4 regions of the Rahnella sp. PAMC25617 genome follow, and region 2 is predicted to be linked to each of the others. Evidence: predicted binding sites of a transcription regulator. Region 2 holds the regulator's gene; each other region holds the start of a gene.
The links. Region 2 encodes PhoB, which activates phosphate uptake and scavenging genes when phosphate is short. Its sites were predicted from a motif close to CTGTCATAAAACTGNCNNAT; they were not measured.
Positions count from the first base shown of each region.

Region 1: pitA (inorganic phosphate transporter PitA) is a predicted target of PhoB. The motif match lies at 4,303-4,322, and genes of this name have one in related genera.
Region 3: phnC (phosphonate ABC transporter ATP-binding protein) is a predicted target of PhoB. The motif match lies at 1,654-1,673, and genes of this name have one in related genera.
Region 4: pstS (phosphate ABC transporter substrate-binding protein PstS) is a predicted target of PhoB. The motif match lies at 4,354-4,373, and genes of this name have one in related genera.

Region 1 covers NZ_JBOCUM010000019.1:38,822-46,629, forward strand. The annotation lists gene rsmJ (16S rRNA (guanine(1516)-N(2))-methyltransferase RsmJ) at 1-396, shown strand, start outside; gene ACM615_RS21705 (hypothetical protein) at 476-838, opposite strand; gene ACM615_RS21710 (ADP-ribosyl-(dinitrogen reductase) hydrolase) at 877-1,170, opposite strand; gene uspA (universal stress protein UspA) at 1,399-1,839, opposite strand; gene uspB (universal stress protein UspB) at 2,179-2,514, shown strand; gene pitA (inorganic phosphate transporter PitA) at 2,726-4,231, opposite strand; gene ACM615_RS21730 (NAD(P)/FAD-dependent oxidoreductase) at 4,553-5,755, shown strand; gene ACM615_RS21735 (LysR family transcriptional regulator) at 5,874-6,758, opposite strand; gene ACM615_RS21740 (hypothetical protein) at 6,903-7,169, shown strand.
Region 2 covers NZ_JBOCUM010000006.1:881,434-889,241, forward strand. The annotation lists gene ACM615_RS10165 (helix-turn-helix domain-containing protein) at 1-77, shown strand, start outside; gene phoR (phosphate regulon sensor histidine kinase PhoR) at 109-1,428, opposite strand; gene phoB (phosphate response regulator transcription factor PhoB) at 1,451-2,140, opposite strand; gene sbcD (exonuclease subunit SbcD) at 2,378-3,616, shown strand; gene sbcC (exonuclease subunit SbcC) at 3,613-6,861, shown strand; gene ACM615_RS10190 (ABC transporter substrate-binding protein) at 7,098-7,808, shown strand, end outside.
Region 3 covers NZ_JBOCUM010000006.1:522,727-530,534, forward strand. The annotation lists gene phnD (phosphonate ABC transporter substrate-binding protein) at 1-708, opposite strand, end outside; gene phnC (phosphonate ABC transporter ATP-binding protein) at 777-1,613, opposite strand; gene dld (D-lactate dehydrogenase) at 1,820-3,511, shown strand; gene ACM615_RS08480 (Yip1 family protein) at 3,651-4,241, opposite strand; gene ACM615_RS08485 (hypothetical protein) at 4,419-5,036, opposite strand; gene ACM615_RS08490 (c-type cytochrome) at 5,266-6,576, opposite strand; gene ACM615_RS08495 (GMC family oxidoreductase) at 6,579-7,808, opposite strand, start outside.
Region 4 covers NZ_JBOCUM010000001.1:148,438-156,245, forward strand. The annotation lists gene phoU (phosphate signaling complex protein PhoU) at 1-293, opposite strand, end outside; gene pstB (phosphate ABC transporter ATP-binding protein PstB) at 304-1,071, opposite strand; gene pstA (phosphate ABC transporter permease PstA) at 1,171-2,058, opposite strand; gene pstC (phosphate ABC transporter permease PstC) at 2,060-3,016, opposite strand; gene pstS (phosphate ABC transporter substrate-binding protein PstS) at 3,208-4,248, opposite strand; gene rluF (23S rRNA pseudouridine(2604) synthase RluF) at 4,465-5,349, opposite strand; gene glmS (glutamine--fructose-6-phosphate transaminase (isomerizing)) at 5,515-7,344, opposite strand; gene glmU (bifunctional UDP-N-acetylglucosamine diphosphorylase/glucosamine-1-phosphate N-acetyltransferase GlmU) at 7,572-7,808, opposite strand, start outside.

The sequences.
Region 1 (7,808 bases), on a different contig from region 2:
CGCAATCCGGTCGTCGCGGCATTGCTTGATGACGGGCTGGCGCGTGGCTATCGTGATGCGGAAATCGGTCCGTGGTTGCGCGAGCGCATGACGCTGCTGCATGCTTCAAGTCTGACCGCGCTTGCTGAGCTTTCGCCAAAGCCGGAAGTGGTGTATCTCGATCCGATGTATCCGCACAAACAGAAAAGTGCGCTGGTGAAGAAAGAGATGCGGGTGTTTCAGGGTTTAGTCGGCCCGGATGAAGATGCCGACGGCCTGCTGGAACCGGCGCGCCGCTTAGCGACTAAACGTATCGTGGTAAAACGCCCGGACTATGCCCCGCCAATGGCTGATATCGCCGCACAGGCCGCAGTTGTGACCAAGAGTCACCGGTTTGATATTTATACGCCGTTATAGAAAGCTGCCGTTGTTGTCATATCTCAACGAGATGAAAAAGAAACCAGAAAGCACTGCATAACGTTCTGGTTTCTTATTTTCATGCCTGATTACGCAAATCCTCAATAAACTCAGTGACTGGCACGGTTTTTTCGCGATCCCGTTGTGCCTCGTCGATCTTGTTTAACTGCTCAATCAGGATTTTTTTCATTTCAGCTTCTGCAAAGCGCGTGAGCAAATCCCTGACCATCGGCTGGTAACCAATCTGGTGATGTGCCGCGATAGTTTTCAGGTTATTGAGCAGCGACTTTTGCAGCCTGATTGAAATTGCCTGAAGTTCCATCATGTCATCGTACTCAGCGGCCTCAGACGGGGAAACCGCTTCTGCGTGTTCTTCGGATGCACCCAGTTCGCGGTTATCCCACATTTCTGCATTATCCTGAGCATCCTGGCGGGTCGTCATAATGTCTTCCTCTAAATTTGGAGCGTGACTGCCGATTTTCAAAGAGCACCTTTACTGGCGTAAATTCGCCTTTCAATTTCGTTAGGCTCGAAAGCTGATTTTAGCTGAGCCGGGAGCCCGTTATAGGGTGGCACAAAGCAAATTTTAAGTGTCCGGCCTCTGTTCGTTTCAGCAATAAACCACAAGGTGGGCGGCGTCGTCAGGTGCTTCTCTCGGGTATCCTTAAGGTAATTACCCTCACGGTTAGCAAAACATTCGAAGACCTCTTTCTCCACAACACTGTGCTTTACGAACAATTTCTCTTTCACTGCCGCTGAAAACTGGATTTTCATGATACATCCTGTATGAAAAACTTCATCCGTATATACCTGACATTTTAATTTATTATGTTTAATAAACAGACAGATATTGATTTTATGCAGATATGAAAACGTTCTGTATATACAAAATACGCTTTTGCTCAGGGATTGACCAGAATTCCAAGTTAAAATCTCATAAAAAATGCCCGCCGGTTTTCACCTGCGGGCATTTTTATGTCAGCGTTAACGCAATAATACGTCTTACGCTTCTTCTTCCTCATCGCGCAAAGGCACGATCAGCATGTCGATGTGAACGGTGTTGATCAGCTGACGCGCGGACGACATCAGTTTGCTCCAGAAATCCTGGTGATGGCCGCACAGCACTAAATCCACGCCATATTTATTGATGGCATCCACCAGCACCTGCGCTAAATCACCGCTGCCGCTCAGGGTTTCTGAAATCGGGTAACCGGCGTTTTGCGACAGTTCGTTCAGCGCGTGGTGCGTCTCTTCGGAAATGCGTTTCTGCATGTCGCCCAGATTGACGTCGATAAGACCGGTGTACAGGTCTGAATAGTTCACATCAACGTGGATCAGGGACACCTTGGCGTTATACGGACGCGCCATGGAAACCGCTTTCTCGACTAAAACTTTGCTCTCAGGTGAGAGGTCAACAGCAATCAGTATGTGTTTGTAAGCCATAAGAAAACTCCTTCCATAAGTCGGTTAATAGCAATATCAGCATCATGCGAATGTCATGACTTCAGTATAGCGCCAAAATGGTCAGAGAAATCAAGCATACAGATCCCATTTCGAAATCCGGGCATCTATAGATAGAAATAATATGAACAGTTCGGGATTCGTTTCCTACACTCAATAATGCAGGCTTCTCCTGCTTTGGCAATCTTCTGTGGTACGAAAAGAGGGCGGGCGCAGTTTGCCCGGGGGTGTGAAATTGCGGAAAGGCAGGGCGAAACGTCGGGTATGCGCCGCTATTTTACCGGTGCATTGCGTGGTGTCAGTTCGCCTTGAGGGGGAATCATGATCAGTCCCGTTGCGCTGTTTTGGGCTTTATGTTTTGTGTGTGTCGTGAATATGCTGCGCTATTACTCTTCTTTGCGCGCATTGCTGGTGGTACTGCGGGGGTGCGATCCGCTGCTGTATCAGTACGTTGATGGCGGGGGATTCTTCACGTCGCACGGTCAGCCGAGCAAACAAATAAGACTGGTGCGTTACATTTATGCTCAGCGCTATGTTGAACATCACGATCCTGAGTTTATCCGCCGTTGTGAACGGGTCCGCGGTCAGTTTATGCTGACAACTGCACTGGTCGGATTAATTTTAATCAGTATGTTAGCGATGCTGATCTGGTATTAGCATACCCTTCGTACTTGAAGCTGCAGTGGCGTTAGCGGCTCTCGTTCACCCGAATCACTGACTTGTGTCAGCTCATCGGGATTCTCTCGCTTGCTGCCTTGCTGCAACTCCAGTTACTTTGGTTATGAATTAGGGAGGATGTGTGGAAAAGGAAACAAAAAAGGCGACCGTGCTGAGCAGGGTCGCCTTTTTAATGCCGTTCAGAAAGCTATCAGATCAGCTTCAGCGCAAGCCAGTACAGCACGCCGGAAAGGACAATCGACACCGGTAGGGTTAAGATCCACGCCATTGCAATGTTCTTCACGGTCTTCGACTGCACACCGCCGCCATCCACAATCATGGTCCCTGCAACCGCAGAAGACAGCACGTGTGTGGTGGAAACCGGCATACCCGTATAGCTGGCAACGCCGATAGAAACGGCCGCGGTCAGCTGTGCAGACAAGCCTTGTGCGTACGTCATGCCTTTCTTACCAATCTTCTCACCGATGGTGGTCGCCACGCGTTTCCAGCCAATCATGGTACCCAGTGCCAGCGCCAGAGCGACAGCAATGATGATCCAGATTGGTGCGTATTCAACGGTTTGCAGAATGTCTGTTTTCAGCTCGCCGAGGAAGCGTTTATCCGCAGGAGAGGTTTCCGGCAGCTTGGCCACTTTATCCGCAGTATCAGAAACACACATCAGCAGACGGCGCATATGGCTGCGTTCTTCCGGTGCCAGGTCGCTGTAAGACTGAAGATTGGTCAGCAGTGTTTGCGCGCGGCCGATAGCGTCAAGTGCGTGGCTGCTGTCGCAATGGAACACTTTAGGCTCATCGGTCGGTGCGATATTGACGTCCGGTGCAGGCACCATTGGCGTCTGTGCAACCACGTGCGGCACGGCATCAACATGTTGCTGATAATACTGGCCGAGGTGAGTCACGGCGTCGCGGGTACGGGTAATGTCGTAACCGGTCGCGTTCATATTCACCACAAAACCTGCTGGCGCCACGCCAATCAGCACCAGCATGATCAGACCGATACCCTTCTGACCATCGTTAGCGCCGTGAGAGAAACTCACGCCGATAGCCGACAGAATCAGACCGGTACGTGTCCAGAATGGCGGCTTTTTCTTGCCGTCTTTCTTCTCACGTTCTGCCGGTGTCAGGTGGATACGGGCATGTTTCTTATTGCCACTCCAGTAACGGCGGAGCAGGAAAATCATGGTACCGGCGATAATCATCCCGACCAGCGGAGAGATAATCAGCGAAGCAAAAATACCAATCATTTTAGGGATGTTTAATGCATCGACCACGGACGTGTGAGTCATTAATGCATTGGTCAGCCCTACGCCAATGATGGCGCCGATAAGGGTATGGGAACTGGACGCCGGCAAACCAAAATACCAGGTGCCGAGGTTCCAGATGATCGCCGCCAGTAACATAGAGAACACCATGGCAAGACCATGTGCGGAACCTACATTGAGCAGCAGATCGGTTGGGAGTAGATGGACGATGGCATAGGCCACGCTCAAACCACCCAGCAGAACGCCAAAGAAGTTAAATACCCCTGCCATCACGACCGCTAATTGCGAACGCATTGCCCGGGTATAGATGACGGTTGCTACTGCGTTGGCCGTATCATGGAAGCCGTTAATCGCTTCGTAGAACAGAACAAACAGTAACGCGAGAATCAACAACGAACCGGTATGAATATCCAACCCGGCAAATAGATGCAGCATAATTGTTACGCCAGTTAGTGGTCATGAACGCCGCGCATTATCTGCGAGAACAGGGTGAGGGGAAAAGGAAAATATGACATTTTTTTGACTAAAAACAGTTCAATAATCGCGTCGGTTTCAATTAAATTTTTATTTATCAAAATCTTATTCCTCCTTTGCCAGCTGAAACATTTACTTACGACGTTCAGAAAGCAAGCTGTCTGACTGGTTTAAGACGCGTCTGTCCCTTACAATTCGCGCCACTCAGTGGGCAGCACGCCCGCTCAGAAGGGGGAAACCCTATCTAAAACGTAGTCGAATATTCATAAAGAGAGGCCGAAAGTGGAACAGGTTGATGTGGTCGTCATTGGTGCAGGTGCTGCAGGTATGTTCTGTGCGGCACAGGCCGGACAGGGTGGCTGCCGGGTTCTGCTGCTGGATAATGGCAAAAAAACCGGACGTAAAATCCTGATGTCGGGTGGCGGACGCTGCAACTTCACGAACCTTTACGCCGAGCCGGCGGCTTATCTTTCTGAAAATCCGCATTTCTGTAAGTCCGCACTGGCGCGTTACACCCAGTGGGATTTCATCGATATGGTCAACCGTTACAATATCGCCTGGCATGAGAAAACCCTCGGCCAGCTTTTCTGTGATGACTCCGCGCAGCAGATTGTGGCGATGCTTGATAAAGAGTGCGAAGCGGGTAACGTTGATGTGCGTCTGAGAAGTGAAATCACCGACGTTCAGAAAACGGAAGAAGGCTTTATTATCAACGTGAACGGCTCAACTGTGAGTACTCACTCACTTGTTGTTGCCAGCGGCGGACTTTCCATGCCGGGACTCGGCGCTTCTCCGTTCGGTTACCGTCTGGCGGAACAGTTTGGCCTGAAAGTGTTGCCGACCCGCGCCGGTCTGGTGCCGTTTACCCTGCATAAGCCGCTTCTCGAACATTTACAGACGCTTTCCGGCGTTTCCGTTCCTGCGGTGCTGACCGCCGAAGATGGTACCGTATTCCGCGAAAGCATTCTGTTTACTCACCGTGGCCTTTCCGGTCCGGCTGTTTTACAGCTTTCAAGCTACTGGCAGCCTGGTGAGTTTGTAAGTGTTAACTTACTTCCTGATGTCGATCTGGCGGCGTTTCTGAATACGCAGCGTCAGGAACATCCTAATCAGAGCCTGAAGAATACGCTGGCGATGCAACTGCCGAAGCGTCTGGTGGAATGCTTGCAAACGCTGGGACAGCTTCCGGATGTGACGCTCAAACAGCTGAACGTGCCGCAACAGGCCGCACTGGTGGAACAACTGCAAAACTGGCAGGTGCAGCCGAATGGCACCGAAGGTTACCGCACGGCAGAAGTGACACTCGGCGGTGTCGATACCAAAGAGTTGTCTTCTAAAACGATGGCGGCGGCGAAAGTCCCCGGTTTGTATTTCATCGGCGAAGTGGTGGATGTGACCGGCTGGCTGGGCGGGTATAACTTCCAGTGGGCCTGGAGTTCGGCGTGGGCGTGTGCGCAAGATTTGGTGGCGCAGCACAGTAAATAAGTTTTTTTTATTAATTGCCAGATGGTTACATGTCCGGTGGCGAGGTATATGTCACCATTCTGGTTGTAGAAAAACGGGTAACTGTAATTTCGCAGAATAATGCCCCATCATTTATTCTCTACTCCTTCAGTAACTGGATAATCCATTCCAGTCTCTCGTCATTTTTCGCCTTACTGTGGATATAAGCATAAATATCCAGAGTGTCTTCTTCCATCCAGGGGATTTCCACACTGCGCACGCCTAAATGCACGGGGATATGCTTTAACAGAAATGCCGGAAAGAACATCACAGCATCACTTTTTTCAATGCAGTAAATCATATTAATCAGTGAGTTAGACCTGTAACGGATATTCCTCTGATGAGACAGCCCGTACAGCTTTTCAGGAAGGTAAGCGCTGGTTTCGGCGGAGCTGAGAACGATATGCTCTTCTGCCATCCACTGCTTGTCGCTCAATTGGTTTTTTATCCTCGGATGTCCTTTCCGGCACAAACCCACTATCCGTGACTGAGCAATCTTTGTTGAAATGAACGAGTGGTTATGCCTGATGGCTGAGCCGATATCGATATCGACTTCTCTTGATACCAGTGCGGTACTACGCTGGTCTTCCAGCATGATACGGTTATTAAAGGTAAAATTTAACTCCTTGGGAAATTTACTATTTTTTAATAACTTATCAATCAAATAATATTCAATCATTGTATTGGTTCTGATAATAACGTTAGAAATTTCAGGTGGATCATCAGTACTTACCATCAAAGAATGGGATATTTCTTCATCAATATTTTTAAAGGAGGGATAAAGCTGGTTAGCCAGCGGCGTGGCTCTTAGTCCTTTAACAGATTTGATGAATAAGGGATCATCGTAATAATCCCTGAGTTTATTTAATGCATAGGTCAGCGTGGGCGATGATATTCCTAATGCTTGCGCAGATTTACTCATGCTTCGGGTTTCATACACCAGCACCAGCGTTTTGATGAGATTATAGTCAAATTTATTGTTCATTTTTCAGTTATTCTTCTTTTGATCAAATACTTAGTTCAGGTGATATAAAAAATTCAAAGCACGACTTCGAAAAACCTCTATTGTGTCTTATCCCAGAGGAATGCCTAATAACACCCGTTACCATGCTATTGAAAAGAAGGTGTAATGAAAGTCCTGACTGATAAACCGACATTTGAAAAATGGTTCGTAGAAGATTATTTGAATATTAATCATAACCCTATGAATTCCTCGATTCTCACGGATGAAGAATTGGACATCGCCCTTTCTGAATCTGCGCCAGAGTCATTCCCATGTCTGGTTTTCATGGGAGCTCAGGATATTTATTCTGATGGAAATCAGTTGCGGTATATCTACAAGGACGAGTTAAGGCTAATGCAAGAATTACTGGAAGGGAAAGAATTTACTCATTAAAAGTGGAACAAAATTATTTCAAAAGGATAACCAAAATATCCAAAGCGTATAAAAGTAGTTCTTATAATTGATTTGCTGAATGTATTCGAATGCAAAGGGCACTTTACTGCGCCCTTTGCATTCTGTCTGATCAGTGAGACACCCCGCCTCAGACCCTGCGACATCAGAACTCCCATCACTTGCACGGCAGAACCGCCTGGATGAGATATTAAATTTGTTATTTTGTGCTCAAAATTAATCAATCCTGCCTTCTGATTTTTTTTACTCAAAAAACTAGAAAATTCCTAACCAGAATGAATAAAAAGAGCCATTTGTTTAGTGATCATTGAGTGTTGGTGATTATTTGCCATTTTCTCCATCAAAATAATAGCGATGTAATCCATGTCAATCAGACTGGAAAAAGAGTTGAAAGCAAATATAAACAGAGAATGCGACTACTTATCACTTCTGGTTGGGGTTTTATGCTAATAAAATGTTAAATGATGGTGTTTAATTTTTAGTTGTTTGGTTTTTTACAGATTTATCTAATAAGTTTAGAAAATTCCTAAGTCCGCCCGCCCGACCGCCTCGCTATCGACATGTCAAAACAGCCTCACTAAGATTAGCCCGTGTTCAGGAGGATTAGGATTTTTCCTCAGA
Region 2 (7,808 bases):
ATGAAACCAAACCCACCGGTGCTGCTCTGATCTTACTGATGCTGATCGAAGAAAAAGGTTTACAAATCATCTGCTAAAAGAAGCCACAGCGTGGGCTGTGGCTTCTTTTTATCCCTTCACATCGCTTTGGCTGGCCTGTTCCTGAGGAACAATCAGTTTCGGTGCCAGTGTAAATATAAAGCGGGTACCGACGCCGACTTCACTCATCACTTCAAGTTTTGCGTTGTGATGACTCAGGGCGTGTTTGACGATGGCCAGCCCCAGACCGCTGCCGCCCGTCTGGCGCGAACGCGCTTTATCGACACGGTAGAAACGTTCAGTCAGGCGCGGCAGGTGTTGCGGCGCAATACCCGGCCCGTTATCACTGATCTGGAACTGTGCGCCATGCGGCGTTTGTTGCCAGCTGACTTCTATCCGCGTCCCCGCCGGGGTGTGGTTGACGGCGTTGTACACCAGATTCGACACCGCGCTGCGTAACTGATCTTCATTGCCAAAGACCTTCAGTTTCTCGTTTACACGGAACACCACTTCGTGACGGCCACCGCTTAAAGATTGCACTTCGCGCTCCAGCATGCCGAGCATTACCGGAATATCGACTTTCTCGTGCATATCGATATTTGCTGACGCTTCGATTTTCGACAATGTCAGCAGCTGCTTGACCAGCCCGTCCATGCGCCGCGTCTGCTCCTGCATGGTGTCCAGCGCTTTGGTACGAAACGGCTCTTCCAGCTTGGCGTCTTCCATCATTTCCAGATATCCCTGCAATACAGTCAGCGGGGTTCTCAGTTCATGACTGACGTTAGCGAAGAAGTTACGACGCGCACCTTCGAGCTGACGCATCTGCGTAACATCACGCGCCACCATCAGCAATTGCCCTTCGGAATAAGGCATAACGCGAAACTCGACGTAATGCTCGTTATTGAGTTGCAGATTCAGGGCACGGCTGAAATCACGGGTCTGGATCCAGGTACGAAACTCGGGATAACGCAGCAGGTTAAAGATGTGTTGTCCGTTATCTTCCGGCCAGCGGAAACCGAGCAAATCTTGCGCCAGCCCGTTACACCAGAAAATATTGCCCTCTTCCGTCGTCAGTACCACCGCATCGGGTAATGATTCGGCACCACTGCGGAAACGTTTAATGAGCTGACCTAATTCGCGACGGCGACGGCGGTTACGCATCTGCATCTGGTTTAGCCCGTAAAACAAAGGCTCCCAGCTCCAGCGGCCATTCGGCGGGGTTATGCTGCGGTCAAGCCACAGCCAGTGAGAGAGTTTGAGCTGGTTGTAATAATTCCAGCCCAGCGCCGCCAGCAGCGACGCAAAGAGGAGCCAGCCGAAATGGCCGACGAAGATACCGAGGATTAACGCGGGCAGGCAAAAGAGAAAGAATTCACCGGCCAATCGTTTCCATGACAAACGTTCTAGCACACAGATTCTCCGCTGTGGGGACTCAATAACGCGTTGAAAAACGGTATCCGGTTCCACGAACAGTCTGGATCATTCTGTCATGTCCACTGGTTTCCAGCGCTTTACGTAAACGACGAATATGCACGTCTACCGTGCGATCTTCCACATAAACGTTAGTGCCCCAGACGTTATTGAGCAACTGTTCGCGGCTGTAAACACGTTCGGAGTGGGTCATAAAGAAGTGCAATAATTTAAATTCGGTCGGCCCCATATCGAGCGCCTGCTCGTTGGCCATCACACGGTGAGACGACGGATCCAGGCTTAAACCCTGCATGTCGATCACTTCTTCCACCGCCATTGGCGAGATGCGTCGCATCACGGCTTTAATGCGGGCAACCAGTTCTTTTGGAGAAAACGGTTTGGTGATGTAATCATCGGCACCGACTTCCAGGCCGCGCACCCTGTCTTCTTCTTCACCGCGGGCGGTCAGCATCATCACCGGAATTTCGCGGGTCAGCGCTTCACGTTTGAGATGTTTGATAAACTGAATACCGGAACCGCCGGGTAACATCCAGTCGAGCAGGATAAGTTCAGGGTAAGGTTCTACCAGCTGGCCAACGGCTGAATCAAAATCTTCAGCTTCTACTGCCTGATAGCCATTCTGTTCCAGTACAAAACACACCATTTCACGGATTGGAGCTTCGTCTTCAACCACCAGTATACGTCTTGCCATCGTAGGTCCTGCCAATAGGTTAGCGATCTTTTATTTGATTGCGGGCGCCATTATGCGTCAGTTTTGTGACAGATTTATGAATAGAAATGATGGTTCATTACAGTCAAATATGACAGAGACATTTCTTCTATTCAGCTGCCATCTCGCTGAAATTGGTCTGATTTATCGGGGACAGCGTCCCCCGCCGACGTTTATACTTTGCCCCATTGTCGTCATCCAGATCCATACGGGAGTCTCATGCGCCTGATCCACACGTCAGACTGGCACCTCGGCCAGTACTTTTTCACCAAAAGCCGCGCCGCCGAACATCAGGCATTTTTGCGCTGGCTGACCGGTCAGGTGCAGCAACATCAGGTAGATGCCGTGATTGTGGCAGGCGATATATTCGATACCGGTTCGCCGCCCAGCTATGCCCGAGAGCTTTACAACCGTTTCGTCGTCGAACTGCAACAAACCGGCTGTCAGCTGATTGTACTGGCCGGGAATCACGATTCTGTCGCCACGCTTAATGAATCACGTGAGCTGCTTTCCTGCCTGAATACGCGGGTGATTGCGACCGTCGGCGAAAACCTCTCAGAACAGATTCTGGTGCTCAACCAGCGTGACGGAAAACCTGGCGCGGTACTTTGCGCTATACCCTTTTTACGTCCGCGTGATTTGCTCGCCAGTCAGGCGGGACAATCCGGCAGCGACAAACAGCTGGCATTACAGGAAGCCATCGCCGCGCATTATGACGCATTGTGGCAGGCCGCGCAGACCAAACGGGACGAACTCGGCGTTTCGCTACCGATCATTGCCACCGGCCATCTGACCACGGTTGGCGTCAGCACCTCCGATTCCGTGCGCGACATTTATATAGGCACGCTCGATGCCTTCCCGGCGCAGGCGTTTCCGCCGGTCGACTACGTGGCACTTGGCCATATTCACCGCGCACAGTGCGTCGCCAAAACCGAACATATCCGTTACAGCGGTTCGCCGATTGCGCTGAGTTTTGATGAACTGAGTAAAGCCAAAAGTGTGTACTTACTGGACTTTGAGGGCGCGACGCTCAACGCCATCGACACGCTGGAAATTCCCGTTTTCCAGCCCATGCAGATAATCAAAGGCTCGCTGGCAGAAATCGAAAAACAACTGGCGCAGTTCGAAGGCGGCGATCCGGCCAAACCGGTGTGGCTGGATATTGAAGTCGCCACGCAGGATTATCTCAGTGATATTCAGCGCCGCATTCAGGCGCTGACGGCAGATTTGCCAGTAGAAGTGGTGCTTTTACGCCGCAGTAAAGAACAGCGTATCAACCGCATTGAGCAACAGGAAAAAGAGACACTCAGCGAACTGAGCGTCAGTGACGTCTTTGAAAGACGGCTGGCACTGGAACCGGATCCTGACGAACCGCGTCAGGCGCGGATGCGCACGCTGTTTGCGCAGGTTGTTGAACAGGTCACCAGCGGTCAGAATGCGGAGGACAGCGCACAATGAAAATTCTCAGCCTGCGTTTAAAAAACCTGAACTCGCTGGAAGGCGAATGGAAAATTGATTTCACCGCTGAGCCTTTTGCCAGCAACGGATTGTTCGCCATCACCGGTCCGACCGGCGCGGGGAAAACCACCCTGCTCGATGCCATCTGTCTGGCGCTGTATCATCAGACGCCACGGCTGAACATCACGCCAAGCCAGAACGAGCTGATGACGCGCCACACCGCCGAATCGCTGGCCGAAGTGGAGTTTGAAGTCAAAGGCGTCGGTTATCGCGCGTTCTGGAGTCAGCGCCGCGCCAAAAACTCGCCGGACGGCAATCTGCAGGCACCGAAAGTAGAGCTGGCATTGCTGGCCGACGGCAAAATTCTGGCCGATAAAGTGCGCGATAAACTCGATGCCATCGCCACACTGACCGGGCTGGATTTCGGTCGCTTCACCAAATCCATGATGCTGTCTCAGGGGCAATTTGCCGCATTCCTGAATGCCGATGCCAATGACCGCGCCGAACTGCTGGAGGAACTGACCGGCACCGAAATTTACGGGCTGCTGTCTGAGCGAGTATTTGAGCAACATAAAGAAGCGCGGATAACGCTTGATGGTCTGCACCAGCGCATGGCCGGGATCGAACTGCTCAGCGAAGAACAGCGCCAGACGCTTGAAGCACAACTTGCTGAACTGAACGCGCAGGAAATCACGCTCAGTCAGCAGGCGCAACAGCGCCAGCAGGATCTGAACTGGCTGCAACAGTGGCAGCAGGTGCAGCAAAAACAGCAGCAATCTCAGCAACAACTGACCGCCGCCGAGCAGGAAAATCTGGCCGCCGCGCCGCAGTTACAGCAACTGGCGCGCAGCGAACCGGCAGAAAAACTGCGTCCGTTGCTCAACGATCGCCAGCGTTGTCAGGATGAATCGCAACGTCTTCAGCAGCAACTGGCGCACCTGACGCAGCAGCAGGAACAGCAAATCGCGCAAATGACGCCGCTGAATCTGGCTGTGGAGCAGTCGCAAACGGCACGTCAGAAACAGGCGGAAGAACAGCGTCAGACCCAAACGCTGATCGAAGAAAAAATCCTGCCGCTGGATGGCGAAATCACCCGTTTGCGTAAATCACTGACTGAAACACAGCAGTCTGTCACTGATGTGCAGAAACTTGTCAGTGAGCATAACGCGACGCTGGTGCAAATGACCGCCGAACGACAGAAGCTGGACGAAGAAAGCCGCCAGCATACGACCCGCCAGACCGCGCTGACCGGCGCACTCAACACTGCGCAACAGCGTCTGACTGAGCTGGAAAAACAGCACCCGCTGGCAGCATTGCAGAAACGACAATCCGAACTCACGCAGCTGCGTCCGGTGCGGCAACAGCTGTTTTCACTCGCGCAAATTTTCCCGCAGCTGAATCAGCGCGTGCAGCAACAGCAAAAAGATTTCGTTCAGTATCAGACGCAACTGGCTGAAGAAGAACAGCGTCTGGGCACCATCCGCCTGCAATGTCAGAAACAGCTGGAGCATCTCAACGACGTTAAGGCACTGCATAAACAGGAAATGCTGATCGTCAGCCTCGAAGCCGAACGTGCGAATCTGCAAAGCGGCAAAGCCTGCCCGCTGTGCGGTTCCACATCGCATCCGGCGATTGAACATTATCAGGAGGTCAAACCTTCTGAAACGGCGCAGCGCCTCGAGAAAATGCAACTGGAGTTCGATGCGGTAAAAGCCAGCGGTATCGAACTGGCAACAAAAATTAAAAGTCTGAAAGAACAGCAAACGCGGCTGCAAATCCAGCTGGAGCAAGACCAGCAGCAACTGAATGCGCATACCGCAAACTGGCAACAGCTCAGCGCACCGCTGAACCTGACGTTTACGCTACATGATACCGCCGACATCACTCAATGGCTGACTGCCCGCGATGAAGAAGAACAACAATCGCAGGCGCTGATTAGCCAGCACGAACAGCTGGCCCGGGCGCTGCAACAGGCGAAAGATGCCCTGAATGACGCACTGAACGCGCAGCAGAAAGTGCAGCAGCAAAGCGCATTGCTGACCGAACGCGTTACCCGGCTGGAAGAGACGCAGGCGAAATCTCAGCAAGACGTCGAACGGCTGCAAAAGTTGTTTGCAGAAGGCGAAAAAAACCTTTCAGAACTGACTGCTCAACGCCTTGAACTGTTCGGCAACCGCCAGGTGGCGCAGGTTCGCGAGCACTTACATCAGCAACAACAGGCGGCAGAAAAAGCGGTCAGTGACGCGCAAACCGCATTGCAAAAAGCGCAGGAACAGCGCGATCAGCTGGCCGGGCAACTGGCGAGCACGCAACAGCAACAGTTGCAGGCAACAGAACAACTGACGCAGGCGGAGCAGGCGTGGCAACAGGCGCTGAGTGCCAGCGGATTTGCCAATGAAGCCGCGGTGAAACTGGCGCTGCTGGATGACGCACTCCGTCAGCAGCTTCAGCAACGCAAAGAAAATCTGCAACAACAACTGGCGCAGGCGCAGGCGTTACTGGCGGATGCCGGTCAGCAGCTCGAAAAACATCGTCTTGCCCGCCCGGCTCATCTGAGTGAAACAGAAAGCGATCTTGACGTTCTGACAGCGCAGCTGGCAGAACTGACGCAACAGCTGAAAGCTTTACAGCAACGTCTGGGCGAAGTGAAAAACCAGCTGGAAAGTGACACATTACGCCACAGCGGACAACAGGCGCTGATTGCTCAGATTGCCCAGGCGCAACTGACCTGCGATGACTGGGGTTATCTGAATCAGATGATTGGCTCCAGCGACGGCGCAAAATTCCGTAAATTCGCGCAGGGACTGACGCTCGACCATCTGGTGTATCTGGCGAACCTTCAGCTCGAAAAACTGCACGGGCGGTATTTGTTGCAGCGCAAAACCAGCGATGCGCTGGAATTACAGGTGGTCGATACCTGGCAGGCGGACGCCGTGCGCGATACCCGCACCTTATCCGGCGGTGAAAGCTTCCTGGTCAGTCTGGCACTGGCGCTGGCGCTGTCTGATCTGGTCAGTGATAAAACCCGCATCGACTCGCTGTTTCTCGACGAAGGTTTTGGCACACTCGACGCCGATACGCTGGACACCGCCCTGGACGCGCTCGACAGCCTGAATGCCTCGGGTAAAACCATCGGCGTGATCAGCCATGTGGAAGCGATGAAAGACCGTATTCCGGTGCAAATCAAAGTGACTAAGGTGAACGGTCTGGGCGTCAGCCGCCTGAGCAGTGAGTTTAAAGTCTGACAGATTATCCTGCGGAGCAACTGGCGGGTAAATTGCTAGCCATCTGCTCCGCAATGGATCCTGATTGTGAGCAACTGCGCAAAATTCGCACCAGCGCAGTGCGCTCATTGTTCCCAACCCGCTGAATTCCCGCTTATTCCCTCCTGCCGACAAACTGGCACGCCCTGTGCTTAACGTTATGTATACAAGTTGCAGTACAAGTTGCAGCGCCTGCATAACCGTTAAGGGAACCGCCCATGAATAACATCAAACCTGAAGTCGATAAAAAACGCCGCCAGCTGATGAAATGGCTCGCCATCACCGGCGGCGTCTCCACGCTTGGCGGTATGATCCCGACCTCGGTCTTTGCAGCTGATGACGATGAAATCCGCATTGGTTACTGGCCGATTGTCGGCGGTTTACCGTTATATGTGGCGCTGGAACAGGGCTTTTTTAAAGAAGCCGGACTGAATGTAAAAGGCGTTAAATTCGCCAGCGCACAGCAAATTGTCGAGGGGATGATTACCGGCAGGATCCACGGGTGCGCTAACGGCACGGCCACAGGCGCGCTGGGTCTGGGGGCTATCACCTCACCGGATTTGTTCAAAATCATCTGCTCGAATCCGTCCAATCATCAGCTGGTTCTGGATGAATTTCTGGTGCCGCTGAACAGCACTGCGAAAGCGATCAGCGATCTGAAAGGTAAGAAGATCGCCTGCGGGCCGGGGATCCAGAACGTGACGATGGCGAAGATCATTCTGGAGAAAAATGGTTTCACTAATCCTTCAGTGATCGAACTGCCGGTCGGGCAGCACGCACCTGCGCTGGCCGCCGGACAAATTGACGGCGTGTATACACTCGAACCCACCGGCACCGTCGGGCGCATGAAAAACCTTTCCCGCACGCTGGAAACCGGCGTCATTTCTAAATACGTGCTCGGCAATGCAGACGCGCCCTGGTTCGGCGGC
Region 3 (7,808 bases), 360 kb from region 2:
GATACGAATTTTCTTCATCAGATCCGGATGGTCCATGCGGATCATACGGTTGAATGCGCCGGAGGTATAACCGGTTTCACGGTCGCCAATCATCGATGCCCAGGTCACTGCGCCTTCAAACTGACCGTTCAGCACGCCAAGAATATCCTGCTCATGGCCGCCGGAGAAGGTGACACTGGAGAAGAAGTTGTTGTACTTGTTGTCTGTCGTGCCACCAAATTCTTTCTTGAAAGTCTGGTTTGGGATCAGATAGCCGGACGTGGAATCCGGGTCCGCGAAGCCGAATGATTTACCTTTCAGGTCAGACAATTTCTGGTACGGGCTGTCGGCTTTCACCACAACCACCGAGTGATAACCCCGGGATTTATCGGTATCGTCGATAACAATACCGACCAGATCTACGGCTTTCGGGTTATTAATATAAACTGAAGCGAAAGACGATGGCGACATGCTTAATACCATATCTACTTTCTTACCTAATAACCCCTGAATAACACCTGAGTAATCAGAGGAATTACGCAGTTTGGTATCCACGTTTAATTCTTTATCGAAGAAATCTTTTACACACTGATTATCACCGATTTGCTGAGTCGCATTCTGGCCGCCCAGAATACCCAAATTCAATTCTTTAGGCGCATCTTCTGCCATGCTGTGCATCGCGGTAAAAGAACCTGCTACGAAAACTGCCAGACGTAATAACTTCTTCATGTAATGATGACCTTGTGTAGATTGAGAGAAAGTAGAAATAAGTACTGCAAAATAAATAACGTTGTTGTTTAACTGTTTATGGCTTCGTGTTCTTCACCGTATAACTGTTGCAAAATACCGTCAGTTAACTGATCGGGATGACCGTCGAAAATAATTTGCCCTTTGGCGATACCGATAACGCGGGTGCAATAATCTTTCACCAGGTCGACCGAGTGCAGGTTGACCATGACGGCAATATTTTCTTCACTGACTTTTTTCAGCGCATTCATGATGCGCAGCGTATTTTTCGGATCCAGCGACGCAACAGGCTCATCGGCCAGCAGAATTTTCGGGTTCTGCATCAGGGCACGGCAAATCGCCACACGTTGCATCTGACCACCGGAGAGATTTTCAGCGCGCTGCAACGCATGCGGCAACATATGCAGCCACTCGAGCAGAGAAATCGCGCGGGCACGGTCTTCGTCGTCAAACTGGTTAAAGAAAGATTTGAATGTTGAGGTATGGCTCAGACGGCCCAGCAACACGTTAGTCAGCACATCCAGGCGAGGAACCAGACAAAAATCCTGGAAAATCATCCCGCAACCCGAGCGCCAGCGACGCAACGCTTTACCGGTCAGCCCGGCCAGTTGCTGTTGTTCACCATTTTCGTAATGACACACTACGCTACCATCGGTAAGCGGAATGGTACCGTTGAGTACGTGTAACAGAGTGGATTTACCTGCGCCGGACCGGCCAATCACCGCCACGAACTCACCCGCGTGCAGATCAAAATTGATGTCATTCAGGACGCGCTGACCTGATTTATAAGATTTCACCAGGCCTTTCACGTCCAGAACTTTGTTTAAATGCTGTGGCCCGGCCTGAGGGTATTCAGCCTGTGCCAGCTTAAGTTGAGCTTGCGCCATGATGCTGTCTCTCGGTTGCTTTCATAATCTGGCGTTCATTAAGCGCGAGTTATATGACACATCAATGACGATTTAATGGACAGCACATGACAAAAATGCAACAGATTAAGTGAAATTACCTAACGGATATCCCGAATGGGGTTTAACTTAATAAGTATCATTTAAGTCTATGATTAGATGGCAACGCATTTAAAAAGGAAGATGAAATGGATAATCAGTCACTCATCGCCACGCTCAAAGAGATTGCTGGCAGCCGTCATGTTCTGACCGGAGACAGCAACACTGAGCGCTACCGCAAAGGATTTCGTTCAGGTGGCGGCAAAGCGCTGGCCGTGGTATTTCCGCAAACGCTGCTGCAACAATGGCAGTTGCTTAAAGCCTGTATCGCCGCCGATAAGATTGTCATTATGCAGGCCGCTAATACCGGGCTGACCGAAGGCTCAACGCCCAGCGGTGATGATTATGACCGCGATATCGTCATTTTCAGTACTCTCAAACTTGATCAAATTCAGTTGCTCGACGGTGGCCATCAGGTAATCGGCTTCCCCGGCAGCACCCTTTATAAGCTGGAAAAAATCCTCAAACCTTATAACCGTGAACCGCATTCGGTAATTGGCTCGTCGTGCATCGGTGCATCGGTGGTCGGTGGGATTTGCAACAACTCAGGTGGATCGCTGGTGAAACGCGGTCCGGCCTATACCGAAATGGCGCTTTATGCGCAGATCGACGCACAGGGTGAATTACGCCTGATTAACCATTTGGGTATTAATCTTGGCGAAACGCCGGAAGAAATACTGACGCGTCTGGAAAAAGCTGATTATCTGGAAAGTGACATACTGCACGATCAGCGTCTGGCATCTGACCATGATTATGCTGCGCGGGTGCGTGAAGTGGACGCTGATACGCCTTCACGTTTTAACGCCGATGAACGGCGGCTGTTTGAAGCCTCAGGTTGTGCAGGAAAACTGGCCGTGTTCGCCGTACGTCTGGATACTTTCCCGGCTGAAACGCAACAGCAGGTATTTTATATCGGCACCAATGACACGGCAGTGCTGACCGAATTACGTCGTCAGATCCTGCGTGATTTTGCGAACCTGCCGGTGGCCGGTGAATACATGCATCGCGATATTTTCGATATCACCGAAGTCTACGGCAAAGACACGTTCATGATGATCGATAAGCTTGGCACCGACAAAATGCCGGACATGTTTACCGCGAAAGGGAAATTCGATGCGCATGCCAGTAAAGTCCCTTTCCTGCCGAAAAACTTCAGCGACCGCGTAATGCAATGCCTGAGCAAAGCCCTGCCGAATCACCTTCCACCTCGCATGAAGCAGTACCGTGACCGGTTTGAACATCACTTACTGCTAAAAATGTCCGGCCCTGGAATTGATGAGGCACGTACATTTCTGACGCGTTTCTTCAGTGATGGTCAGGGTGATTTCTTTATTTGCTCGGCTGACGAAGGCAAAAAAGCTTTCCTCCACCGTTTCGCCGCTGCAGGTGCTGCGGTGCGTTATCACGCGGTACATGAAAAAGAAGTGGAGGATATTCTGGCGCTGGATATTGCACTGCGCCGTAATGACCGCGACTGGTTCGAAACATTGCCGGAAGATATCGACAATCAGCTGGTGGCAAAACTGTATTACGGCCATTTCATGTGCCACGTTTTCCATCAGGATTACATCGTCAAAAAAGGCGCGAACAGCAAGGCACTGAAACACCGGATGCTTGAATTGCTCGACGCCAAAGGCGCGGAATATCCGGCAGAGCATAACGTCGGGCATCTGTATCTGGCAAAACCGCATCTGAAAGAGTTCTACCGGCAAGCAGACCCGACCAACAGCTTCAATCCGGGGATCGGAAAAACCAGTAAGATGAAAAACTGGCAGGAATAATGTCCTTCAAAAGGCAAATGGCGTAGTCGGCGCAGGCAGTTTGTTCCCGGACAGCGCGGAGGCTCCGCAGCGTACATAAAGTACGTGAGGAAGCCGAGCACTGCCCGGGGGCAAAATGGCAAGTAAGATAGCCATTACGTTAAAATAACTGTGTTCCGTAACCCCACATAATCACCGTCAGAGCCAGAAGTAACTCTAATACCAGAACGCCCATTGCCAGCGTTGAACTGGAGAACAGGAACCCTTCGCGACGGTCGATATTCAGGAAGTTAGGAATGCCGAGATACAACAGATATCCGCTATAACACAGCCCGATGATGCCGACGAACAGGCATAACCAGACCATCGGATAAAGCGCAACAAGACCACTCAGGAACATCGGCGTGGCAACATAACCGGCAAACACGATACAGCTGTTGAGTGTCGGGCGGCTGTCATAACGACGTGCCATCCAGTAGATTATGCGCCCCATGAGTGCGACAGCGGCGAGCATCAGAACATAGAAGATAACGGCGATATACGACGCGGTGAACATGGAAACCATCAGCGTCTGACCGTCACCGAAATTCCAGCCCAACTGTGTTGTACCGATAAACGAACAGACAACCGGGATCAACGCCATCAAAAGAACATGGTGGGAATACACATGTGAAACGGTTTCCCGCTCACGCTGGATTTGCTGCAGTTCGGGACCAGGATGGGATAACAGTCCCCAGACATGATTTGCCATGAAACACCCCCTTGTACGCCGAAAGCCGCCAGCGGCGTGCAGTGATAGACCTTCGGAAATGCCCGTCACACAAGGGCACAAGGAAGGTGGCGACCTGTCTATATTATAGCCGTTATTGCCAGTTTTGCTGCTGCGCTCAACTTATCGTAATCAGCGTTTGACCGCAGCAGGCCCCTCTTAATGGATAAAGCGAGCGGCTGTAAAAGTTGCACCTACCAGTACCAGCATCATGCTAATAATCCAGCGTGTCTGTTGGATCATAAGGTCATAAAACATCTTCTGCATGGCGCTTAATGAGGCTTCAATCTTTACAAAGCGCGCATCCACCTGTTCAAACCGTTTGTCGATTTGTTCAAACCGTTTATCGACTTGTTCAAACCGTTTATCGACTTGTTCAAACCGTTTGTCGATATGCACCAGTCGATCGTCAATCCTAAGAAGATGCCCGTCGATGCGGGAGATGTTCTGTTCAGTTTTTCCTACACGCACACCGATATCTGTTACCGCTTCAGTGAGCGTGACCATCTGATACTCCAGTTTGCCGACCCGCAGATTAGTGTCGGTGACCACTTCCGTCAGCTGACTGACCTGTTGTTCCACCTTCCCTACACGAAGATTTAGTCCGGCAATTTCCTCACCGTTTTTGATCCCTTGTTTTTCGATATTATTGATCTGATTTTGCATGAGCTTTTCCATGAGCAATTTTCCTTTGTATTCTTCCGGCCAGGCAGAGGCACCGGGAAAGTAGAGCATCGGATTGACGGGCGAGATATCCATTGTGCTGAGCTGAAACATGGCTGTTGTCCCTCACATGAGCTGATGAGCTTTCCCTGTTTAGAAACTCTTAATCTGTGGGGATTTTGCGCTGTATAAATAACCATATCAAATCAATTTACTTCTCGTTTCACATGCCACTGCTTATGTATCTATGCTTCGAAATCTTACATTTAGATGATGAATAAAAACCAACAAAAAGAGCCTCTTACGAGGCTCTTTAAACTTTAAAACTTACGTTAGTTTTCGTTTACTGCTGTTCGGGATTATGCAATGCGGCAGCACCCTGCTGAGATTTACGCGCTTTTGCTACGTCGTCTTTGCTAACCGCCGGCGCCTGATTTCCCCATGCGTTACGGATATACGTACTGACATCCGCCATCTGCTGATCGGTCAGTTTCCAGCCGAACTCAGGCATGTCCGCGCTGGTCGGATTGCTTGCCGTTGCCGCCCCCTGCCCGCCGTTCATCAGCACGTGCAGAATGTTGGTCGGCCGGGTGGCCTGAACGCCGTTATTACCCTTCAGGGCAGGGATCATGTTGCGTACCCCTTCACCGGAATTCTGATGGCATGCCGCGCAGTTATCGGCGTAGAGTTCTTTGCCGTTGGCCATCGCGGAATTAGCGGCTAAAGGCGCGGAATTATCTTTGCTGCCCGGCAAGCTTTTCAGATAAACCGCGATGGCATGCAGATCTGAATCCGACAAATGCTGCAGTGAATTCGTGACCGCTTCCGCCATCGGACCGGCAGCCACGGTACGCGAGTTAGCCCCTGTTTTCAGGTACTGCACCACTTCGTCATTGCTCCAGTCGCCAATGCCCTGACGGGTATTGCCGGTGATTTCCGGCGCGAACCAGCCCTGCAATTCTCCGCCCTGCAGATGCACGCCAAAGTTATCACCGCCCAGAGGATTTTTTGCAGTATGGCACGATGTACAGTGCCCCAGCCCTTCAACCAGATACGCGCCGCGATTCCATTCTGCCGACTGCGACGGATCGGCTTTGAACGGTGCCGTATCCAGGAACAACAGGTTCCAGCCGAACATCATCAGACGGATGTTATACGGGAACGGCAAATCCGTTTTCGGGCCGTCATAATGCACGGCAGGCACGGTATTCAGATACGCTTTGATGTCTTTCAGGTCCTGATCGCTGACCTTGGCGTAAACGTTGTAAGGCATCGCCGGATACAGATTCTCACCGTTGATCCCTTTGCCGTTTCGCACCGCATTAATGAACTGCTGATCGGTCCATCCGCCAATGCCCGTTTCTTTATCCGGCGTAATGTTAGTGGCGTAAATCGTGCCGAACGGCGTGTTCAGCCCGTAGCCGCCCGCAAAAGGTTTACCGCCGCCGGGCGCGGTATGACAGGCCACACAGTCCCCTGCCAGTGCCAGATATTTGCCGCGCTCAATGGCAGTTTTGCCGGTCATGGCTGCCGCAGCCGGAGCCTGAAAATCACCTGACTGGCTGGCATTGTGCCAGGTTTTAAAACCGACAAAACCCAGCCCGCCGATGACAACCACGCCCGCGATAATTGCTAATGTCTTTTTTACGCTCATGCTTAAACCCTCACCAGCGGACCAGGAGATTTCAGATACTGGGTTTTGATGGCTTCAGCTGCCCATAAGGTCAGCGCACCCACGGTACCGGTCGGGTTATATCCGCCATTATTAGCAAAGGCTGAAGCGCCGCAGACAAAGACGTTATGCACATCCCAGCTTTGCAGATAGCGGTTTACCGCGCTGGTTTTCGGATCGTCGCCCATGCAGGCGCCACCGGTGGTATGCGAGGAAAGGTTATCCATCGGTGAGAACGGTTTGGTGGTCGGTTCCTGACGCACGACGGTCTTTGCGCCCATCGCGTGCGCTATCTCAACCGAGCGGTCGGCCATAAATTTCGCTGAGCGTTTGTCGTTTTCGATCCAGTCAAAGGTCACGCGCAGCAGCGGCTGGCCGTGGCGGTCTTTATATTCCGGATCTAAATCGAGGAACACATCGCGGTGCGGGTAGCTGTTGCCCATGCAATAGACGTTGTTGTAGTTCTGATAGCTGTGTTTGACGGCTTTCTTCCAGTCAGCGCCCCAGCGCGGAGTGCCCGGCGGCACGTTATTGGAATAGCCAATCGGACGTCCGTTGGTGGAATGCACCAGCGCCACACCGCCGCCGATAAAATCGTGGTGGGTATGATCGAAGTTGTCGCCGTTGAAATCGTCAATCGCCTGCGACAGCGCACCGGCACCGATAAACGGATTCATCATTTCATCTTCAAAGAAGAAACCTGCACCGGAAACGGTCTGATAAGCATAGTTGCGGCCTACAACGCCTTCGCCGGTTTTATGGTCGTAGGGTTTACCGATGCCGGAAAGCAGCATCAGGCGCACGTTGTCCATCTGGTAAGCAGAAATCACCACGATGTCCGCGGGTTGTTCCCACACTACGCCGTCGCTGCCGATAAAAGTCACACCGGTAGCGGTTTTGCCGTCGGCGGCCTTGTTCACGCGCAACACTTCAGATTCGGTGATTACCGTGAAATTGGGGCGCTGCATGACGGCTGGTAAGATACAGGCATTCGGACTGCTTTTTGACCAGTTGCCGCAGCCGAAGAATTCGCAGTAACCGCAATAAGTACACGGTGCCATGTTAATACCCAGCGGATTGGTATAAGCATCAGACGTGTTACCCGCAGGCACGGCAAACGGGTGATAGCCCATCTCGCGGGTGGCTTTATCAAAGATCATCGACAGCTGAGTGCGTTTGAGCGGCGGCAGCGGATAATCGCGGCTGCGCGGCCC
Region 4 (7,808 bases), on a different contig from region 2:
TCAGAAATGGTTTTGATGATCGCCATCACCAGACGCAAATCGCTGGCGGTCGGCTGGCGCTTGGCAATAATGCGCACACAGGCTTCGTCGATCGCCACTTCCATCAGGTTAACTTTGTCATCACCTTTGATGACGCGTTGCGCCAGTTCGGCATCCTGATTGTGCATCGCCGTAATGGCATCAGTCAGTTGTTGCTCGACCAGCCCGCCCATTGCCAGAACCTGCGTGCGGATGTGTTCAAGCTCGGCGTTGAACTGGCCGGATATGTGTTTGTTTAAGTTCAGGTTGTCCATTGTTCTTACCTCAACCGTAGCGGCCAGTAATGTAATCTTCAGTCTGTTTGCGCGCTGGCGAGGTGAACAGCGAGTCGGTATCGCTGTATTCGATCAGTTCGCCCAGATACATAAACGCAGTGCGATCTGAACAACGCGCAGCCTGCTGCATGTTGTGGGTCACGATCACCACGGTGTAATCAGATTTTAGCTCGGTGATCAGTTCTTCGATACGACCGGTAGAAATCGGATCCAGCGCAGAACAAGGTTCGTCGAGCAGCAGAACGTCTGGGCGGATCGCAATACCGCGCGCGATACACAGACGCTGTTGCTGACCACCGGACAGGCTGTAACCGCTCTGGTGCAGCTTATCTTTGGATTCGTTCCACAGCGCGGCCTTGGTCAGTGCCCATTGCACGCGCTCATCCATATCGGTACGGGAAAGCTTTTCAAACAGACGCACACCAAACGCGATGTTGTCATAAATAGACATCGGGAATGGCGTCGGTTTCTGGAAGACCATACCGACTTTGGCGCGCAGCAGCGCGATGTCCTGCTTATCCACCAGAATGTTTTCGCCGTCGAGCAGGATTTCACCTTCTGCGTGCTGTTCCGGATATAACTGGTACATTTTGTTGAACGTACGCAGCAGCGTGGATTTACCACAACCTGACGGACCGATGAATGCCGTGACTTCGTTCTTAGCGATATCCAGGGAAATATTTTTCAGCGCGTGGAATTTGCCGTAATAAAAGTTCAGATCGCGAACCTGAATCTTGCTGTTGGATGCGTCAGTCATTCGACTCATTAAGACATCTCTCTTATTCGCGCGCCGCGTGGCGACGCCGGGTAAACAGTGACGGCAGCCGTTTTCGTCTGCCATCGATAATGAATGAACTTATTGCTTTTTCGGCGCGAAAATCACACGCGCCAGAATGTTCAGCAGCAGCACGCACACCGTAATCAGCAGCACGCCCGCCCAGGCCAGTTGTTGCCACTCGCCAAACGGGCTCATCGCAAACTTAAAGATAGTCACCGGCAGGTTGGCAATCGGCTGCATCATGTCAGTGCTCCAGAACTGGTTGGAGAGTGACGTGAACAGCAGCGGCGCGGTTTCACCGGCAATACGGGCAATCGCCAGCAAAATACCGGTGATAATGCCGGAAACAGACGCTTTCAGCGTGATGGCCGAAATCATTTTCCATTTCGGCGTACCCAGCGCGTAAGCCGCTTCACGCAGGCTGTCGGGCACCAGTTTCAGCATGTTTTCCGTGGTACGGATAACAATCGGGATTTGTAACAACGCCAGCGCCAGAACGCCTGCCCAGCCAGAGAAGTGACCCATTTTTGCCACCATAATGGTGTACACAAACAGGCCGACAACGATGGATGGCGCAGAAAGCAAAATGTCGTTGATGAAGCGAATAAATTCAGCGAGCCAGGATTTGCGACCATATTCGGCCAGATAAATCCCCGCCATCACGCCCAGAGGCGTACCGATGACCGTCGCCCATAAAATCAGTAATCCGCTGCCCGCAATGGCATTCGCCAGACCGCCGCCCGCCGTGTTCGGTGGCGGCGTGTTTTGCGTGAACAGCGCCAGCGACATCCCGTCCACACCTTTGACGATGGTGGTAAACAGGATCCAGACCAGCCAGAACAGACCAAACGCCATGGTCATCATCGAGACCATCAGCGCGATACGGTTTTTCTGACGGCGCCATGCCTGACGTTTACGGCGTGATTCCAGTAATGCTGCGTTACTTTGCATGTCGAGTGTCGTCATCTTAACGGCCCTCTTTCTTAGCCAGACGCAGGATCATCACTTTCGACAGCGCCAGGACAATAAAGGTGATAACAAACAAGATCAGCCCCAGTTCCATCAGCGCGGCAGTGTGCAGACCGGCTTCCGCTTCGGCAAATTCGTTTGCCAGTGCGGAGGTTATACTGTTGCCCGGCGCATAAAGTGAGGCGCTGTCGAGCTGGTAGGTGTTACCGATAATAAAGGTCACTGCCATGGTTTCGCCCAGTGCGCGTCCCAGACCTAACATCACGCCACCGATTACCCCGTTTTTGGTGAACGGCAGCACGATGCGCCAGATCACTTCCCACGTGGTGCAACCAATGCCGTAAGCAGATTCTTTCATCATCACCGGCGTTTGCTCGAACACGTCACGCATGACGGAGGCAATGTACGGGATGATCATAATGGCGAGAATGACGCCCGCCGCCAGAATACCGATACCAAAACCCGGACCGGCGAACAGTGCGCCAACAATCGGGATACCGGAAAGTACATCACCCACCGGCGTCTGGAAGTACTGCGCAAACAGCGGTGCAAAGACAAACAAACCCCACATGCCATAAACAATGCTGGGGATCGCCGCCAGCAGTTCGATAGCAATACCCAGCGGGCGTTTCATCCAGTTCGGCGCCAGCTCAGTGAGGAATAATGCGATACCAAAGCTGACAGGAACTGCAATCAGCAAGGCAATAATGGAGGTCACGACCGTGCCGTAAATCGGCACCAGTGCGCCGAATTGTTCGTTCGGAGCATCCCAGGTTTTCGTCCACAGGAAGGATAAACCAAACTTTTCGATGCTCGGCAGGGAAGCAATAAACAGCGAGACGATAATGCCGCCCAGCATGAATAGCACAATCAGCGCAGCCAGTTTGACCAGAGCGCCGAAGATGATGTCACCGTTTTTGCTGGGTGCCTTGATAGCCGGCTTGTATTCAGCCATACCACTCTCTTTTAATTCAAATTTAATTCCCTCCCCGGCCGGAGAGGGAATGAAGCAGAGTTACTATACCCAAAATAATTGGAGTTGCACCAAGCCAGCTGCAAGTGAATCCCGGTGAGCTTACTCAGGTAAGTGATTCGGGTGAACGAGCGCAGCTAACGCCGGTGCAGCTTCAGGTATGACAGGTATTCCTAGTACAGTGCTTTGCCGCTGCTGTCTTTAACGTTGGTTTTCCATGCTGCACGGATCTGCTCAACCACTGATTCAGGCAGGGCTGCGTAATCCAGATCGGTCGTCAGCTTGTTGCCGTTTTTGTAAGCCCAGTCGAAGAACTTCAGCACTTCAGTGCCTTTCGCTGCGTCTTGCTGATCTTTGTAAATCAGAATGAAGGTGGTGGAGCTGATTGGCCACGCATTGTCACCTTTCTGATTAGTCAGGTCCTGAGCGAAGGTTTTGCTCCAGTCAGCGCCTTTAGCCGCTGCGCTGAAGGATTCTTCAGTCGGGCTGATCGCTTTACCGTCAGCATCAACCAGCTTGGTGTAAGCCAGGTTGTTTTGCTTGGCGTAAGCATATTCTACATAACCGATTGAACCAGGCAGACGCTGAACAAAGGCTGCAACGCCGTCGTTACCTTTACCGCCGAGACCCGTAGGCCAGTTCACAGTAGAACCAGAACCGATTTTGTCTTTCCACTCGCTGTTTACTTTCGCCAGGTAACTGGTGAAGACATAAGAGGTACCGGAACCGTCAGCACGGCGAACGACCGCGATGTTGGTGTCTGGCAGTTTCACGCCCGGGTTCAGCTTGGTGATCGCAGCGTCGTTCCACTTTTTGATTTTGCCGAGGTAGATATCACCCAGCGTTGCGCCGTCCAGCGTCAGCTGACCGGATTTGATCCCCGGGATGTTAACAGCCAGTACCACGCCACCGATCACGGTAGGGAACTGGAACAGGCCGTTTTTGGCCAGATCTTCGTCTTTCATCGGGGCATCAGATGCGCCGAAGTCTACGGTCTTAGCGATGATTTGTTTCACGCCGCCGGAAGAACCGATGCCCTGATAGTTAACCTGAGTACCGGTTTCTTTCTGATATGCGTCAGCCCACTTAGCGTAAACAGGAGCTGGGAAGGTGCCGCCAGCGCCAGTCAGGTTAGTGGCAGCGAAAGCAGACATTGCTGTGAGGGAGAAAGTCGCTGCTACAAGACCGGCGACGGTGTTACGCATCAATTTCATGTTCCACTCCTGGTGGTTTTAAACTTCCCGACTGATGTCGACGTTAATTAAAGTGTTTGGCACAGGAGGAAAATAGGACAGTTTAGTGACAGTAAAATGTACGTTATGTGACAGTTTTATGACACTGGTCACAATTCGAACTATACGGGCAAAATGCGGGGATTTTAAGCGGGAAATGCCGGTTGTGACACCGGCAGATGACAAAAAGCGGGCAAATTATCGCCCTTTCTTCTTACGCCCGGGCTGGGCAAAACGCTTACGGGAGCCTGAATTACCCTCCGGTTTTTCGGTATTTTTCGGTTTTGTGACAGCCGGTTTTGCAGCAGTGGGTTTCTTAGCCTGAGCAGTTTTTGCCTGCGCTTTTTTCGCCGGTTTATCTTCAGACGACGAATTTTCAATCAGTTTAAATAACTCAATGAGTTCATCATCGGTCAGGTCGCGCCATTCGCCCAGCGGCAATCCTTTCAGATTGATGTTCATGATGCGCACGCGTTCGAGCTTAGTGACTTCAAAACCAAAGTGCTTGGTCATACGGCGGATCTGGCGGTTAAGCCCCTGCACCAGCGTAATACGAAACACCATCGGCGCTTCTTTCTTCACTTTGCACTTTTTCGTCACGGTACCGAGCATCGGTACGCCCGCGCCCATACCGGCAATAAACTCGTCTGTGATCGGCTTGTTGACGGTGACGATGTATTCTTTTTCGTGGTCGTTACCGGCGCGCAGGATTTTGTTGACCAGATCGCCATGATTGGTCAGCAGAATCAGGCCCTGCGAATCTTTATCCAGACGGCCAATCGGGAAGACGCGTTTGCTGTGGTTAACGAAATCACGGATGTTGTCCCGCTCACCTTCTTCCATCGTGGTGATGATGCCGACAGGTTTGTTCAGCGCGATCAGTACCAGATCTTCTTCATCACGCGGCTCGATAACCTGACCATTCACTTTCACCACATCGCCGGCAAATACCTGAGCCCCTACCGCGGCACGCCTGCCGTTAATAAAAACATTTCCCTGTTCGATGTAACGATCGGCATCGCGGCGCGAGCAAATTCCGCTCTCGCTGATGTATTTGTTAAGACGAATGGAGTCGGTCTGCATTGAGCAAAGCACCTTCAGAAAAACGCGAACTATACCTTATCCGGCGCGGGTTACGAAGTCTGAGAGAAGAAAATCGTGACCGTTTACTGAGAAAGAGAAAAACCGGAAACAATAAAAAAGCGCCCCGAAAGGCGCTCAGAGAATCAGCGACTGAACCGGTCGGTTTTATTCGACGGTCACAGACTTCGCCAGGTTACGTGGCTGGTCAACGTCGGTGCCTTTAATCAGCGCAACGTAGTAGGACAGCAACTGTAACGGCACGGTGTAGAAAATCGGTGCGACGATTTCTTCAACGTGTGGCAGCTGGATAATCTTCATCCCTTCGCTGTCGGTGAAACCGGCGTCCTGATCGGCGAAGACATACAGCAGCCCGCCACGGGCGCGCACTTCTTCGATATTCGATTTCAGTTTTTCCAGCAATTCGTTATTAGGTGCAACGACGATCACCGGCATATCCGCGTCAATCAGCGCCAGCGGGCCATGTTTCAGCTCGCCCGCCGCATAAGCTTCTGCGTGAATATACGAAATCTCTTTCAGCTTCAGCGCACCTTCCATCGCGATCGGATACTGATCGCCGCGACCGAGGAACAGGGCGTGATGCTTGTCAGAGAAACCTTCAGCCAGAGATTCGATGGTTTTATCCAGCGACAGCATTTGTTCGATACGCGCAGGCAACGCCTGAAGCGCGTGAACAATGTCATGCTCAACTTGCGGGCTCATCCCTTTCAGACGGCCCATGCGTGCCACCAGCATCAGCAGAACGGTCAGCTGCGTAGTGAACGCTTTAGTAGAGGCCACGCCAATTTCGGTACCGGCTTTGGTCATCAGCGCCAGATCGGATTCACGCACCAGAGAAGAACCGGCCACGTTACAGACCGCCAGAGAACCGAGATAACCCAGCTCTTTGGACAGACGCAGCGCTGCCAGCGTATCAGCCGTTTCACCAGACTGAGAAAGCGTGATGATAAGGCTGCCCGGACGAACAGCGGATTTGCGATAGCGGAATTCTGACGCGATTTCGACATCACATGGCATACCGGCCAGAGATTCGAACCAGTAACGAGCCACCATGCCGGAGTTGTAAGACGTCCCGCAGGCGATGATCTGCACGTGCTGAACACGGGACAGAATTTCGTCAGCTTTTTCGCCCAGTTCGCTCAGATTGACTTCGCCGTGATTAAAACGCCCTTCGAGGGTGTTTTTAATGGCCAGCGGCTGTTCGTAAATCTCTTTTTGCATGTAGTGACGGTAAACGCCTTTGTCACCGGCGTCGTACTGTACTTTGGATTCGATCTCTTCACGCTCAACGGCATGACCATTTTTATCATAAACGCTGACAGAACGGCGCTTAACCTCAGCAACATCACCTTCTTCCAGGAACAGGAAGCGGCGGGTAACAGGTAACAGCGCCAGCTGGTCGGAAGCGATGAAGTTTTCACCCACGCCACGGCCAATCACCAGCGGGCTACCGGAACGGGCAGCGACCAGAACAGACGGGTCGCGGCGGTCCATCACTACCGTACCGTACGCACCACGCAGTTGCGGGATAACACGCTGAACGACTTCCAGCAGCGTGCCGCCCTGAAGTTGTTCCCAATGCACCAGATGCGCGATCACTTCGGTATCCGTTTCAGAATCAAAACGGTAACCGCGTTCAATCAGTAATTCACGAAGAGGTTCGTGGTTTTCGATAATACCGTTATGCACTACCGCAATGTAATCAGACACATGCGGGTGGGCATTGGCTTCAGAAGGCTCGCCATGTGTTGCCCAGCGGGTGTGAGCAATACCGGTACCGCCGTGCAGCGGATGTTCATCCAAAGCATCGGCCAGCATCTGGACTTTGCCCAGACGACGCAGACGTCCCATTTTCCCGTCAGCATCAATCACAGCCAGACCGGCTGAGTCATAACCGCGGTATTCGAGACGGCGTAAACCTTCCAACAAAATTTCAGCAATATCGCGTTGCGCCACAGCGCCTACAATTCCACACATCAGTTTTATTCCTATAGAAGGTCTTTCGGGACCTTTTTGATGCCTGACCTGATTTATCCACAAGCCCCGTTTTCCGGTGTACTTGCGGTTCCCCGAGCCTTGTAGAGAGTTGGGGATTATTATGTTTTGGACTGAATTTCGACGACAAAATGCAGACCAAAACACAACGTGATAAACAAACATCAGGCGCAGAAAACTGCGCCTGAATGCTTAAGCCTCAGAATAGCTTATTTTTTCTTCACCGGTTTCTGCCAGTCAGGCTTGTGCACCTGCGGCACGCGGCTGAGCAGCAGACCGTTATCCGGCACATCGCGCGTCACCGTCGTACCCGCAGCAATAGTCACGTTATTACCGACCGTGACGGGCGCGACCAGTTGTGTGTCAGACCCGACAAAGACATCATTACCAATGACAGTTTTATGCTTGTTCACGCCGTCGTAGTTACAGGTGATGGTGCCCGCACC